2 linked regions of the Variovorax paradoxus genome follow. The protein of the gene in region 1 purifies or fractionates together with the protein of each later gene. This does not show direct contact. Links are inferred from orthologs where the notes say so. Each region holds a gene or a part of one and is shown on either strand. Other genes may lie near its edges. The genes, in order: QFZ47_RS16515 and QFZ47_RS12435.

Region 1 (6,261 bases):
GCTGGCCTGGATCGTCGACGTGCCCGCGCTCGAGCAGCAGCTGGCCGATGCGGTCCGCTTCCAGCCGCAGGTCGAGATCGTCTCCGAGCCCGTGCCCGCGCCGCTCACCGTGGTGTGCGAAGGCAAGGCCAGCGCCACGCGCGATGCGCTCGGTGTGAGCTACGCGGTCACACGCTATCCGCAGCATGCGATTGCGGCGCGGCTCGAAGCAGCGCAGCCGCACGACGGCGTGGCGCGCCAGTGGTTCAGCGACACGGGCGAGGTGCTGGCGCTGCTGCCGATGGACGGCGTGCAGGGCCATTCGCTGGCGCTGGTGTGGTCGGTCGACCAGCTGCGCGCGCCCGCCCTGCTGGCGCAAGGCGCGGAGGAATTCAATGTTGCGGTGAGCGAAGCCAGCCATGGCGCGCTCGGCGCTCTCAAGCTCACGAGCGAACGCGCCGCCTGGCCGCTCGCGCGCGCCATTGCCGACCGCTGGACCGGCACGATGCCGCAGGCACCGGGCGCTGCTTCGCAGTCTTGGGCACTGGCCGGCGACGCGGCCCACACGGTGCATCCGCTCGCGGGCCAAGGCCTCAATCTCGGCCTGGCCGATGCGGCCATGCTGGCCGACGTGATCAGGCAGCGCGAGTACTGGCGCAGCGTGGGCGATCCGCGCCTGCTGCGCCGCTACGAGCGCGCGCGCCGCGCCGACGTGCTGCAGATGAGCCTGGCCACCGACGGCCTGCAGCAGCTGTTCTCGCACAGCGCGGGGCCCCTGCCCGCGCTGCGCAACTGGGGCATGCGCGGCTTCGACCGCACGCGCCTCCTCAAGCACTGGATCGCCAACCGGGCGATGGGCTTGAAGGCATGAATCCATCGACCGGACTTCCAATGAAACTTGTACGCAACCTTCTTCTCGCCGCCTGCACGCTCGGTGCGGCCGCCACGGCCCTGGCCGGCGAAGCCGAAATCCGCAAGAACCTTCCGGCGCGCATTCCGCAGTTCCCGGCCATCGAGGAAGTCACGAAGTCGCCGCTGCCGGGCCTCTACGAAGTGCGCGTGAACGGCTTCCAGATCTACTACACCGACGAGCAGGGCAACTACCTGCTGCAGGGCAACCTCATCGACGTGAATGCGCGCAAGAACCTGACCGAGGAGCGCATCGAGAAGCTCAGCCAGGTCTCGTTCGACAAGCTGCCCGTGAAGGACGCCATCAAGATCGTGCGCGGCACCGGCAAGCGCAAGCTCGCGGTGTTCGAAGACCCGAACTGCGGCTACTGCAAGCGCTTCGAAAAGGACATGAAGACGGTCGACAACGTCACCGTCTACCTGTTCCTCTACCCGGTGCTCGGCCCCGATTCGGCCGTGAAGTCGCGCGACATCTGGTGCAGCAAGGACAAGGGCAAGGCCTGGGGCGACTGGATGGAAGCCAGCGTCAAGCCCACCGCCGCGGCCAGCAGCTGCGACGTAACGGCGCTGCAGCGCAATGTCGAGTTCGGCCGCAAGTACAACATCACCGGCACGCCCACGCTGATCTTCAGCGACGGCACCCGCGCGCCGGGCGCCATTCCCGCGGACCAGGTCGAGAAGCAACTCGCCGCCTCCATCAACTGATGGCCACGTCGACCGTTTCCCGGCGCGCGCGAGCGGCTGCGCCGGCCGCCGCGGTGCACTACCGCATCGAGTGCGCCGACCTGCATGCGCACCTGTTCGCCGTCACCCTGACCATCGAAGCACCCGCCGCGCAGCAGCGCGTGACGCTGCCGGTGTGGATTCCGGGCAGCTACCTGGTGCGCGAGTTCGCCAAGAACCTGCAGGGCCTGCGCGCCACCCAAGGACGCCGCAAGCCCGCGCTGACGCAGCTCGACAAGTGCAGCTGGCAGGCCGATTGCGTGCCGGGCCAACCGCTGGTGCTGCATTACCAGGTCTGCGCCTATGACAACTCGGTGCGCACCGCCTGGCTCGACGCCGATCGCGGCTTCTTCAACGGCACCAGCCTGTGCCTGCGGGTCGAGGGCCAGACCGACGCGCCGCATGCGCTGGAGATCGCCGCGCCCGCTTTGTCCGGCGATGCGCGCTGGTCGTGCGCCACGGCGCTCGTGCCCGCGAAGATCGACAAGCACGGCTTCGGCCGCTACCTGGCCGCCGGCTACGGCGAACTGGCCGACAGCCCGGTCGAGATGGGCGCTTTCTGGAGCGCCGAGTTCGAGGCCTGCGGGGTGCCGCACCGCTTTGTGATCGCGGGTGCCGCCGCCTCGTTCGATGGCGAGCGCCTGATCGCCGACACCCAGGCCATCTGCGAAGCCGAGATCCGCTTCTGGCACGGCGACAAGGCCGGCAAGCGAGGCGGGCCCAAGCTGCCGATCGACCGCTACGTGTTCATGCTCAACGCGGTGGACGACGGCTACGGCGGGCTCGAGCACCGGCACTCCACCGCGCTGATCTGCAACCGGCGCGACCTGCCGCAGCGCGGCGTGAAGAAGCAGCCCGAGGGCTACACCACGCTGATGGGCCTCATCAGCCACGAGTACTTCCACACCTGGAACGTGAAGCGCATGCGCCCGGCGGAATTCGCGCACTACGACTACAGCCGCGAAAACTACACGCACATGCTGTGGTTCTTCGAGGGCTTCACCAGCTACTTCGACGACCTGCTGCTGCGCCGCGCCGGACGCATCGACGATGCGGGCTACCTGCGCCTGCTCAACAAGACCGTGAACCAGGTGCTGCAGACGCCGGGCCGGCTCGTGCAGTCGGTGGCCGAGGCGAGCTTCGACGCCTGGGTCAAGTACTACCGGCAGGACGAGCAAACGCCCAACGGCACCGTCAGCTACTACACCAAGGGCGCGCTGGTGGCGCTGTGCTTCGACCTCACGCTGCGCCGCGAAGGCCAGGGCACGCTCGACGACGTGATGCGCCACCTGTGGACGCAGGGCGGCGGCGGCCCGATCAGCGAAGCCGACGTGGCCGCGGCGCTCGAGGCCGTGGGCGGCCGCTCCTATGCGGCCGAGATCGCGCAGTGGGTGCATTCGACCGACGAGCTGCCGCTGGCGGAGCTGCTGCGTGCGCATGGCGTGGCCGCGCTCGAAGACCCCTCGCAGCAGGCGCAGGCATTGGGCCTGCGCGTGGCCGAGGCCAACGGAAGCGTTCAGGTCAAGGTGGTGCTGCGCGGCGGCGCGGCCGAAAAGGCGGGCTTCTCGGCCCACGACGAATGGATCGGCGTCGAGCTGCCCGCGGTCGGCCGCAAGGGCCAGCAACGCCCCGCGCAGGCCTGGCGCATCGCCAAGCTCGACGACCTGGCGCTGTACCTCGGCGACGCCACGCGCTGCACCGCGCTGGTGGCGCGCGATCGCAAGCTGCGGAGGCTCCCGCTGGTGCTGCCGGTGGGTTCGACCACCTGGCGCCTGTTCCTGCACGACGCGACCAAGGTCGCAGACTGGCTCGCGCCGGGCGCCCGGCGCTGAGGACGGCCCGCTACCGTTCGGACCCGGTGGCAGTGGCAGCCGGCTGCTGCCGCACGAACTGGATCGGCTGCGGCTCGCCCACCAGCACGCAGGGCTTGCCGGTTCGCCGGCAATGGTCCTGCACGCGCCAGTAGGCGCCGTGGCTCACGCAGCCGGTCTGGCAGATGACCAGATCGGCGGCGCGCAGCCCGGCTTCGAGTGCCAGCTCGTCGGCATCGTCGCCGCCGTCGTGGTGCAAATAGCGGCCGCCGGCAATTTCCACCAGCTGGCGCGCGAGCGATGGCGCCTCTTGCTGCTCGCGGCCGACGCACAGCACGGCCTTTTCGCGCAGGTCGGCCGGCGCGTCGTGAGGCTGCGGCATCGGCATGGCGCGCTGCTGGCTCGCCGGTGCCAGCAGCGCATCGAGGCGCTTGGGCAGCGCACTGCCCGCGGCCGCGCGCGCCGCGAGTTCTTCGCGCACGATGGCCACGGCGGAATCGCGCGCCACCAGCGCGCCGCGCAGCCGCGCGACCTGCGCCTCGAGCCGCTCGATCCGGGCAGCCTGCTCGGCCATCATTTGCGAGCAGCGTTCCTGGACCCGGGCATAGGCCCGCAGCAACACGGCATGTTCTTGCATCGGGAACTCCATGGCGGGCATTCTAGATGAGAATAATTCTCAAATGCAGAACCTCGCGATCGCCCCGGCGCCGGTGGATGGCAAACCTTGCTCGGTATAGTGGGACGCGTTTTTTTCCTTCCCCTGGAGACACCATGAGCTACGAAAACATCGAAGTGCGGACCGAAGCAGGCAAGGTCGGCATCGTTACCCTCAACCGGCCCAAAGCGCTCAACGCGCTCAACGACGCGCTCATGACCGAACTGGGCACCGCGCTCAAGGCCTTCGATGCCGACGATGCCATCGGCTGCATCATCCTGACGGGCAGCGAACGCGCTTTTGCGGCCGGCGCCGACATTGCCGCGATGGCCAAGTACAGCTTCATCGACACCTACAAGGGCGACTACATCACGCGCAACTGGGAAACCATCCGCTCGATCCGCAAGCCCGTGATCGCGGCCGTGAGCGGCTTTGCGCTCGGCGGCGGCTGCGAACTGGCGATGATGTGCGACTTCATCATCGCGGCCGACAACGCCAAGTTCGGCCAGCCCGAAATCAAGATCGGCGTGATCCCCGGCGCCGGCGGCACGCAGCGCCTGCCGCGCGCGGTGGGCAAGAGCAAGGCGATGGACATGGCGCTCACCGCCCGCATGATGGACGCCGCCGAAGCCGAGCGCGCGGGCCTCGTGAGCCGCGTGGTGCCCTTCGAGAAACTGGCCGACGAAGCGCTCGGCGCTGCGCTCATCATCGCGGGCTACTCGCAGATCGCGGTGATGGCGGCCAAGGAGTCGGTCAACCGCGCCTTCGAGAGCGGCCTTTCCGACGGTGTGATGTTCGAGCGCCGGCTGTTCCATGCGCTGTTCGCCACGGCCGACCAGAAGGAAGGCATGGACGCCTTTCTTGCCAAGCGCCAGCCGGACTTCAAGAACGCCTGAGCGACAGCGCGCGCCTGGTTGAGCGCCGCGCCGGCGGCTGTTTGCTTGCTGCGCTACTGGCGCACGAGCAGCGCTCTCAGATCAGCCAGCGCCTGGGCTGGCGGCGTGCCGACCGAGGCACCGGCCGCCCTGCCCTGCGGCATCCAGCGCACCTGGTCGCCTGCGATTTCGAGCACCGCGAGCAAGGCGGCACCGCGGTAGAGCTCCAGCCGCGCCTCGACCGGCGCGGCCAGCTCGGCGCCGGGCGCCGTGGCCGAACGGGCCAGCGTGTTGACCAGCGCGGCCAGCCCCTCGGTATCGCCGCGCGCATGGCGCACGCCTTGTCCGGCGCGCATTGCATTCAACGACGTCCATTGGTCGAGCGCCGAGAACGTCGGCGCACCTTCAGCCGGACTTGCCGCAGCCTTGTCACCCATCACGGCCGCGCGCGGCGCGGGGGCCGAGCGCAACATGCCGGCGGCGGCCTCGGCATTGGGGCTGCGCTGCTGCGGCGCCGACAGGGCTAGAGAGGACGCAGAAACGCCGCCGCTGACGGCCTCGCGGGTAGCGGGCGGCGCTGCAGGAGCCATGGCCGGGGGAGGCGGCGCCGGTGCAATCGCCGCTGCTGGTGGCGCTGTTGCGGGGAGCGGTGGTGGCAAGGGCGATGGCTCCGGCGCGGCCTGGCTGATCTGGGACTGGGGCGCTGGCGCAGCAGCCTGCTTGCCGGAGGGCGGCGGCGCGGATCGGCGGGCTGCGCTCTCCCTCTTTCGCATTGATTCTTCGCTCGCCGAGTCTCTCGCCGCCTCGGCCTGCGGCTGCGCCGGTGCCGGCGCCGGTGCCGGTGCCGGAACCGCGGCCGCGGACGGCGCCGCCTCTGGAGCGGTTGCAGGTGCCGAGGCAACTCCCGCCTCTCCATCCAGCCGCGCATCGGGCACCGGTTCGCGGTGCCAGAGCACAGTCACGAAGGTGGCCAGCAGCACGGTCGCAAAGGCCGCGTTCCACGGCATGCGGGCATGCGATCCCCCACCGCCGCCGAACAGCCGGCGCCACCACGGCGCGGCCCCCTTGTCTTCGGCCGCCGCCGCGGGAACCGGTGCAAGGTTGTGCGCCATCTTCCTGATGGCGTCGCGTGTGCGCGGATCGGGCAGCGCGTCGCTGTCCGGCGCATGGTCCAGCGCGCGGCGCAGTGCGGGGTCGCGCAGCGTGGCGTCTTCGCTGCCACCTTCGAAGCCGGGGGTGCCGTTGCCGCTGCCGCTGCCGCTGTTCATGCGCGCTGCTCCAGCACCGACAGGTAGCGTTCCATGCAGCC
Region 2 (6,492 bases), 890 kb from region 1 along the record:
GGTCGATGCCCTTGGTCTTGAGGTACTGGCCGTACAGTGCCTGCGTCTGGCCCGAGGCGTAGAGCTTGCCGATCAAGCCGTCGAGCTGGTTGCGAAAGCCGGCGTCGGCCTCGCGGCGGATGCCTACGCTGGTCGGCAGCGCAACCACCGGCTGCGGCACCTGCACCTTGCCCTTGCGGATCTTCGAATACGCGATGACCAGCGCCGGGTGGTAGAAGCCGATCGCGTCGACGCGGCCCGACATGAAGGCCGCCACGGTTTCGTCGGTGTTGGTGAAGCGTTCGATCTTCGCCTTCGGCAGGCGCGTGGTCAGGTCGCGGTCGGTCGCCGTGCCGAGCGCCACGCCGATGCGCACTTCGGGCTTGTCGAGGTCGGCCCAGTTCTTTGCAACAAGGCCGTCCTTCGCGAGCACGCCCTGCGCATACCAGAGCAGAGGGCTGGCCGGAAAGTCGATCGCCTTCTTGCGCTCTTCCGTGGCGTCGAGCACGAACATGGCATCGATCTGCCCGGCCTGCAGCGCCGCCACGCTGTTGCCCCAGGTGGTCTCGACCGGCGTCATCTTCACGCCCATCTCCTTGGCGACCTGTTCGCCGAGCAGCACGCCGAGCCCGGTCCAGGTGCCCGAGGCAGGATCGCGGAAGTACCACGGGTCGCCGGGCGCGACGCCGATGCGCAGCTCGCCGCTCTGCTTGATCTTCTGCAGCGTGTTGGTCTGCGCGCCGGCGGCGAGGCTGCCGAGCGTCAGGGAGGCGGCGAGCGCAAGAGCGACGGTACGGCGCAGGCGCCGGAAGGGAGTTGTGGCGTTCATGGGATGGGCTTTCCGTGGACTGGAGTTGAAGGGAGCAGGCGGTGTGGCGGTGTTCAGGCGGCCGCGGGCAATGCGCCGTGGGCCTCGTTTGCGCTCGTGATATAGGCGCGGTAGAGCGCGTCGAGGCGCTGCGTGAGTGGGCCGAGCGGCACCAGCGCGCGGCCGTCGACCGATGACACAGGCGTGAGGCCGGCCAGCGTGCCGGTGACGAAGGCTTCGTCGGCCGCGTAGACCTCGGCCAGCGTGAAGTCGCCTTCGTGCACCGGGATACCCGCCTCGCGTGCGAGCCGCACCACGGTGGCGCGCGTGATGCCGTTGAAGCAGTAGCGCCCCGACGAGGTCCACAGCGCGCCGTGGCGCACCACGAAGAAGTTGGTGGAGTTGCAGCTCGAGACGAAGCCGTTCGGATCGAGCATCAGCGCCTCGTCCGCGCCGGCCTGGATGGCCTGGATCAGGGCCTGGATCAGGTTGAGACGGCTGTGCGAATTGAGCCGCAGGTCGAACACGTCCGGCCCACTGCAGCGCAAGGTCGAGGTGAAGAGCTTCAGTCCGTTGCGCTTGGCGTCCGGCGTGACCACCTTGTGCTCGGCCACGCAGACCACGGTGGCGCTGCCGATGATGAAGCGCGGGTCCTGGTTGGGCGTCTTCTTGACGCCGCGCGTGACCATGAGCCGCGCGTGCGCGCCGTCGCGCATGCCGTTGCGCAGGAAGGTGTCGACCACGACCTGCTTCGTCTGCGCCCGGGTCATGCCGAGGTCCAGCGAGATCGACTTCGCGCCCTCGTACATGCGGTCGATGTGGGCGTCGAAGGACACGATGCGGCCGTCGACCAGGCGCAGGCCTTCCCACACGCCGTCGCCGCACACGTAGCCGGCGTCGAACACCGACACCACCGCCTGGTGGCGCGGCACGAACTGCCCGTTCACGTAGACGAGCACTTCGTCGTTGCGTGCATCGGGGGCGTAGGCCTGGGAACTGGTCTTCGAAGGGGCGCTGTCGGCGGGCATGAATGAGAGTCCTGCTGTGATTCGCGTGGAAGTCAGAAATGGAAGGCGGTGAAGCGCTCGATGAAGCGCTGCGTGCGCTCCTGCTTCGGGTGCTTGAGCACCTCGTCGGGCGTGCCGCTTTCGTGCAGCAGTCCGTCGGCGAGGAACACCACCTTGTTGGCGAAGTGGTAGGCAAAGCCGAGCTCGTGCGTCACGAGCAGCATGGTCCGGCCCTCGTCCGCCAGCGCGCGGATGGTGCCGAGCACCTCGCCGACCAGTTCGGGGTCGAGCGAGGAGGTCGGCTCGTCGAACAGCAGCACCTCGGGTTCCATCGCCAGCGCCCGGGCGATGGCGACGCGCTGCTGCTGGCCGCCGGACAGGTGGCCCGGGTAGGCGGATGTCTTTTCCGCCAGGCCCACCTTGGCGATTTCGGCCATGGCGCGCTCGCTGGCCTGCGCCGCGGGCAGGCGCTTGACGGTCACCAGACCCTCCATGACGTTCTGCAGCACCGTCATGTGCGGGAACAGGTTGAACTGCTGGAACACCATGCCGACCTGCTTGCGCACCTCGCTGAGTTCGCTTTCGCCGTAGCGCAGGGTGTCGGAACCCGCCACGGGCCGGCCCACGGCGCGCCCCTTGAGGACCACCTGTCCGGCAGAGGGCGTTTCCATGAAATTGAGGCAGCGCAACAGCGTGCTCTTGCCCGAGCCGCTCGAACCGATGATGGCGATGCGGTCGCCGGGCAGCACGTCGAGGTCGATGCCGCGCAGCACATGGTGGCTGCCGTAGCGCTTGTGCAGGGCCTGGATGCGGAGAACGGGCGGGGCGGCTGTCATGGAATGGGATGTTATTGATTGTCGGACAATCGACAATCGGGAGTTGTACCATCTATGCAAAGTCCGTGCCACGTGTATCGCGGGGGCGCTCGTCAGCCGCGGCACGGCCGGTTCGCCCCTGCGGGAGAATCGCCCCCCATGAAAATCGAAAAAGACACAGTCGTCACCCTCAAGTACAAGGTCGCCGACGCCCAGGGCAAGCTCATCGAAGCCAGCCCCGAGCCGATGGCCTACCTGCATGGCGGCTACGAGAACACGCTGCCCAAGATCGAGGAAGCGCTCGATGGCAAGGAAAAAGGCTTCCAGGCCACGCTGAACCTCGCCCCTGAAGACGCCTTCGGCCTGCGCGACGAGTCGCTGGTGCGCAGCATCCCCAAGGCCGACTTTCCGCCGGGCGTGAAGGTGGGCGGGCAACTCGAGGGACGGCTCGACGATGGCACCGAACACCTCTTCACCGTGATGAAGATCAAGGGGCCGGTCGTGCTGCTCGACGGCAACCATCCATGGGCCGGCAAGGCCTTGAAGTTCAGCCTCCAGGTGACGGACGTGCGCGCGGCGCTGCCGGTGGAGATCGAGCATCGGCATGTGCATGGGGCGCACGGGCACCACCACTGAACGGTCGCGTTCTGCTGCTTAGTTTTTCTTCTTCTTCCAGAACCGCGGCGCCTTCCCGATCCTGCCCAGCGCCTTGCGGCACGCCTTCGCGCCGGCCGCATGGCGCGCGCTGAACCAGCCAACGGCAAACCATGCGCGCGCATCGCGACCGGTGGCGTCCCGGTAGAGCGCGAGCGCCACGGCTTCGTCGTTGAATTCGCCGAGTGCGTCCTGCGCGGGGCGCAGGCGCTTCAGGTAGCGCCCGGCGTCCCCCTCGGCAGCAAACAACGGCACCACGAATTCGGCAAGGTAGCGCAGCCGTTTGAGCCGCTTGCGGGTGCGGTGCTGGTCTTCGGGGGCCAGGGATTCGAAGCGCCGGCCGTCGCGCACGGTCTGCCGGTGCAGGCGCTGCAGCTGCTTGCGCAGGAGGCGGTGCGCATCGCCGGCGTTCAGCGGCGCTGATTCTGGCGCGGCTTCTCCCGCAATGTCGCCGGGTTTTGCTGGCGTCGCCGCGGTGAAACCGATCAGCGAAACCAGCGCCGACTGGAATGCCGGCGCACGCACGACTTCGCCGGGTGAAAGCGGCGCATCGGCCCCCGCTTCATCGCCGGCCAGCGGATCGAACTCCGGCGCGCCCGCATCGCGCAGTTGCGGCTGCGCCAGCTTCACGATCTGCTCGCGGTCGCGCAGCGCGCCGAGCGCGCGGAAAGCCTCGACCAGCGGCGGCTCCCACTGGGCCGCATCGAAACCTCCGCTGCCCGCATCGAGCGGCCCGAGTTCGCGCAGCGCTGTGCGCAGGCGCCGGATGCCGATGCGCAGCTGGTGGATCTGTTCTTCATCGGTGCTGCCCGCGGCGAGCTCGCTCGCGTTGGGCAGCATCTGGGCCAGGCACGATGCGACCACGGCCTGCTGGATGGCGCGGCCGTCGAGTCGGTCTTTCCTTTCGGCAAAGCGCGGCGCCGCGGCCCTGACGGCCGGCACCGTGTCCAGCTTCGCCAGCAGGCGCGCGCCGCGCTCGGCCTTGGACACGGTGCTGAACCACAGGCCGTGCTGCTGCGACCAGCGGCGCGCCAGCGTGACGAGGCCCTGCACCTCGCCGCGCTTGAGTTCGAGCTCCAGCTCGCACACCGGCGATTCACGCTCGTCCGGCGTGCCCGCATGGGCGATGACCTTGCCGACATCGAGCGCCAGCTCCACCACGGCCGCACCGACGCCCGTGGTGCGCACGTCGCGCGTGAGCCGCACGATGTCGGTGGACTGGCGTTCGACCAGCGGCGCGCCGCTCGCGGCCAGCACCTGCGCAAGCCGCTCGCCCACTGGCGTGCCCTGGTGGCGCTGCGGGTCGATGGCCGGGGCCGCGCTACCCGCCGCTGCGCCAAGGTCGACGTTGTGTTCCAGCCGGTGCAGTGCGTTGTCGCCGGTGGCCTTGACGGTCTGCACCCAGCGCCGCCCCTCCTTGCGCAGGCGCAGCACGATGCCCTGGGCGGCCAGCGCCTGGTCGGCGGTGTCGAAGTAGCGCGCCTGCAGGCGGGTGCGCACCACGCTGCCGCGCCGCAGGGCGGCCTCGACGGCTTTCAGCCGCTGCGCGGGAACATGAAACTTGAACTCGATTTCCATGGCGGCCATGATGCCCGGTCTTTTTCATCGCGCAGCCGGCGCTTCGCCTGCCGCTGCGGCATCAAGAAAGAAAGGCTCGCCATGGCCACGCCCCTCGACCCCACCACCCTCCTGGCCGCCGGAGCCGCACAGTCGGCCAAGGCACTGGCCGCCAAACAGGTGAGCGCGGTTGAATTGTGCGAAGCCGCCATCGCCCGCATCGTGGCGCTCGATGGCAGGCTCAACGCGGTGGTGGTGCGCGACTTCGATCGCGCGCGCCGCCAGGCCGCCGAAGCCGATGCGGCCTTCGCGCGCGGCGAGCGCCGGCCGCTGCTGGGCGTGCCGATGACGGTGAAGGAAGCCTTCAACGTCGCCGGCCTGCCGACCAGCTGGGGCCTGCCGCCGTTCCGCGATTTCGTGCCGCGGCAGGACGCCGTGGCCGTGGCGCGCCTCAAGGCGGCAGGCGCGGTGATTCTCGGCAAGACCAACGTGCCGTCGGCGCTGGCCGACTGGCAGTGCGCCAATCCGGTGTACGGCCGCACGGTGCACCCGCTCGACGCCAGGCGCACGCCGGGCGGCTCGTCGGGCGGCGGCGCGGTGGCGGTGGCCACCGGCATGGTGGCGCTGGAACTGGGCAGCGACCTGACGGGCTCGCTGCGCGTTCCCGCGAGCTTTTGCGGCGTGTACGCGCACAAGCCGAGCCATGGCCTGCTGCCGACGCGCGGCTTTGCGTTTCCGGGCACCGAGGAGGCGCTGGCGGCGCTGCCCTCGGTGATCGGGCCGATCGGCCATTGCGCGGACGACCTTTCGCTGGCGCTCGATGTGCTGGCCGGGCCCGATGCGGCCCACGTGGCGCAAGGCCGCCTCATGCTGCCGGCGGCGCGCCATGCGGCGGCGAAGGACTGGCGCGTGCTGGTGGTCAGCTCGCATCCGCAGGCCGCGGTGGCGGCCGACGTGCGCGCCGCCGTCGAAGGCGCCGGGCAGCGGCTGGCGAAGGCCGGGGCCTCGGTGGCCCGTGCCTCGGACCTGCTGCCCGATCTGGCCGAGGTCGGCGACACCTACGGACGGATCGTGCAGACCGTGCTCGCGCATGCCGAGCCCGACGGCCGTTCGCCGATGCAGCTACGCACCTGGTTCGACCTGCTGGCCACGCGCACGCGCATCCGTGCGCAGCTGCGCACGCTGTTCATGCAGTTCGACGCCGTGCTGTGCCCGGCGGCCGGTTGCGCGGCCTTCGAGCACATGAGCGAGCCTGATTGGAAGAAGCGTGTACTCACCATCGACGGAAAGCCCACGCCCTATGATGCACTGGCTGCCTGGTCCAGCCTTGCGAGCCTCGGCGGACTGCCCGCCACGGTCGCCCCCGCAGGCTTCACAGCCGACGGATTGCCGCTGGGCGTACAGATCGTCGGTCCGTATTTCGAGGACCGCAGCACCCTCGCCCTGGCCGGGCTGCTGGCAAGGAATGCTGCCCCCGGGGAACAAACTGGTGGAGCAGAAGACACCTAAGTCGTTGATCCGCTGCGACTGCCAGAAGCGGCAACTACGCAAGTGCGGGACATCGAGCCCGCACTACCCCTCGGAGGCGGCCCATCTGTTGGCACAGACCTCCGCCAGCGCCTTGAATACGTCCGGCGTACGTTCCAAACGAGCAATTGTTCGCGCGCCTTCG

The links.
Region 2: the proteins of QFZ47_RS16515 (region 1) and QFZ47_RS12435 purify together in Escherichia coli (affinity purification with mass spectrometry, with the first as the bait; 2 studies listed by BioGRID). This does not show direct contact. The link is inferred for Variovorax paradoxus from one-to-one orthologs.

What each region holds. Positions count from the first base shown.
Region 1 is NZ_JAUSXL010000002.1:2,726,846-2,733,106, reverse strand. What follows is about bases 1-2,731. They hold QFZ47_RS16515 (DsbC family protein), read left to right. Parts: upstream 1-870; coding sequence 871-1,593; downstream 1,594-2,731. Other genes in these bases: QFZ47_RS16510 (M61 family metallopeptidase), read left to right, coding at 1,593-2,731; QFZ47_RS16520 (FAD-dependent monooxygenase), read left to right, coding at 1-850. Outside these bases: more of QFZ47_RS16510, read left to right, coding at 2,732-3,443; QFZ47_RS16505 (DUF2325 domain-containing protein), read right to left, coding at 3,454-4,059; QFZ47_RS16500 (enoyl-CoA hydratase), read left to right, coding at 4,194-4,973; QFZ47_RS16495 (hypothetical protein), read right to left, coding at 5,027-6,220; QFZ47_RS16490 (sigma-70 family RNA polymerase sigma factor), read right to left, coding at 6,217-6,261. UniProt on the Escherichia coli protein: Acts as a disulfide isomerase, interacting with incorrectly folded proteins to correct non-native disulfide bonds.
Region 2 is NZ_JAUSXL010000002.1:1,835,046-1,841,537, forward strand. The notes cover bases 1,545-4,506. They hold QFZ47_RS12435 (FKBP-type peptidyl-prolyl cis-trans isomerase), read left to right. Parts: upstream 1,545-2,768; coding sequence 2,769-3,245; downstream 3,246-4,506. Other genes in these bases: QFZ47_RS12425 (aminotransferase class IV), read right to left, coding at 1,545-1,815; QFZ47_RS12430 (amino acid ABC transporter ATP-binding protein), read right to left, coding at 1,848-2,630; QFZ47_RS12440 (CYTH and CHAD domain-containing protein), read right to left, coding at 3,264-4,506. In the rest of the region: QFZ47_RS12420 (transporter substrate-binding domain-containing protein), read right to left, coding at 1-808; more of QFZ47_RS12425, read right to left, coding at 862-1,544; more of QFZ47_RS12440, read right to left, coding at 4,507-4,850; QFZ47_RS12445 (amidase family protein), read left to right, coding at 4,923-6,329; QFZ47_RS12450 (TetR/AcrR family transcriptional regulator), read right to left, coding at 6,393-6,492. UniProt on the Escherichia coli protein: Folding helper with both chaperone and peptidyl-prolyl cis-trans isomerase (PPIase) activities. Chaperone activity prevents aggregation of unfolded or partially folded proteins and promotes their correct folding.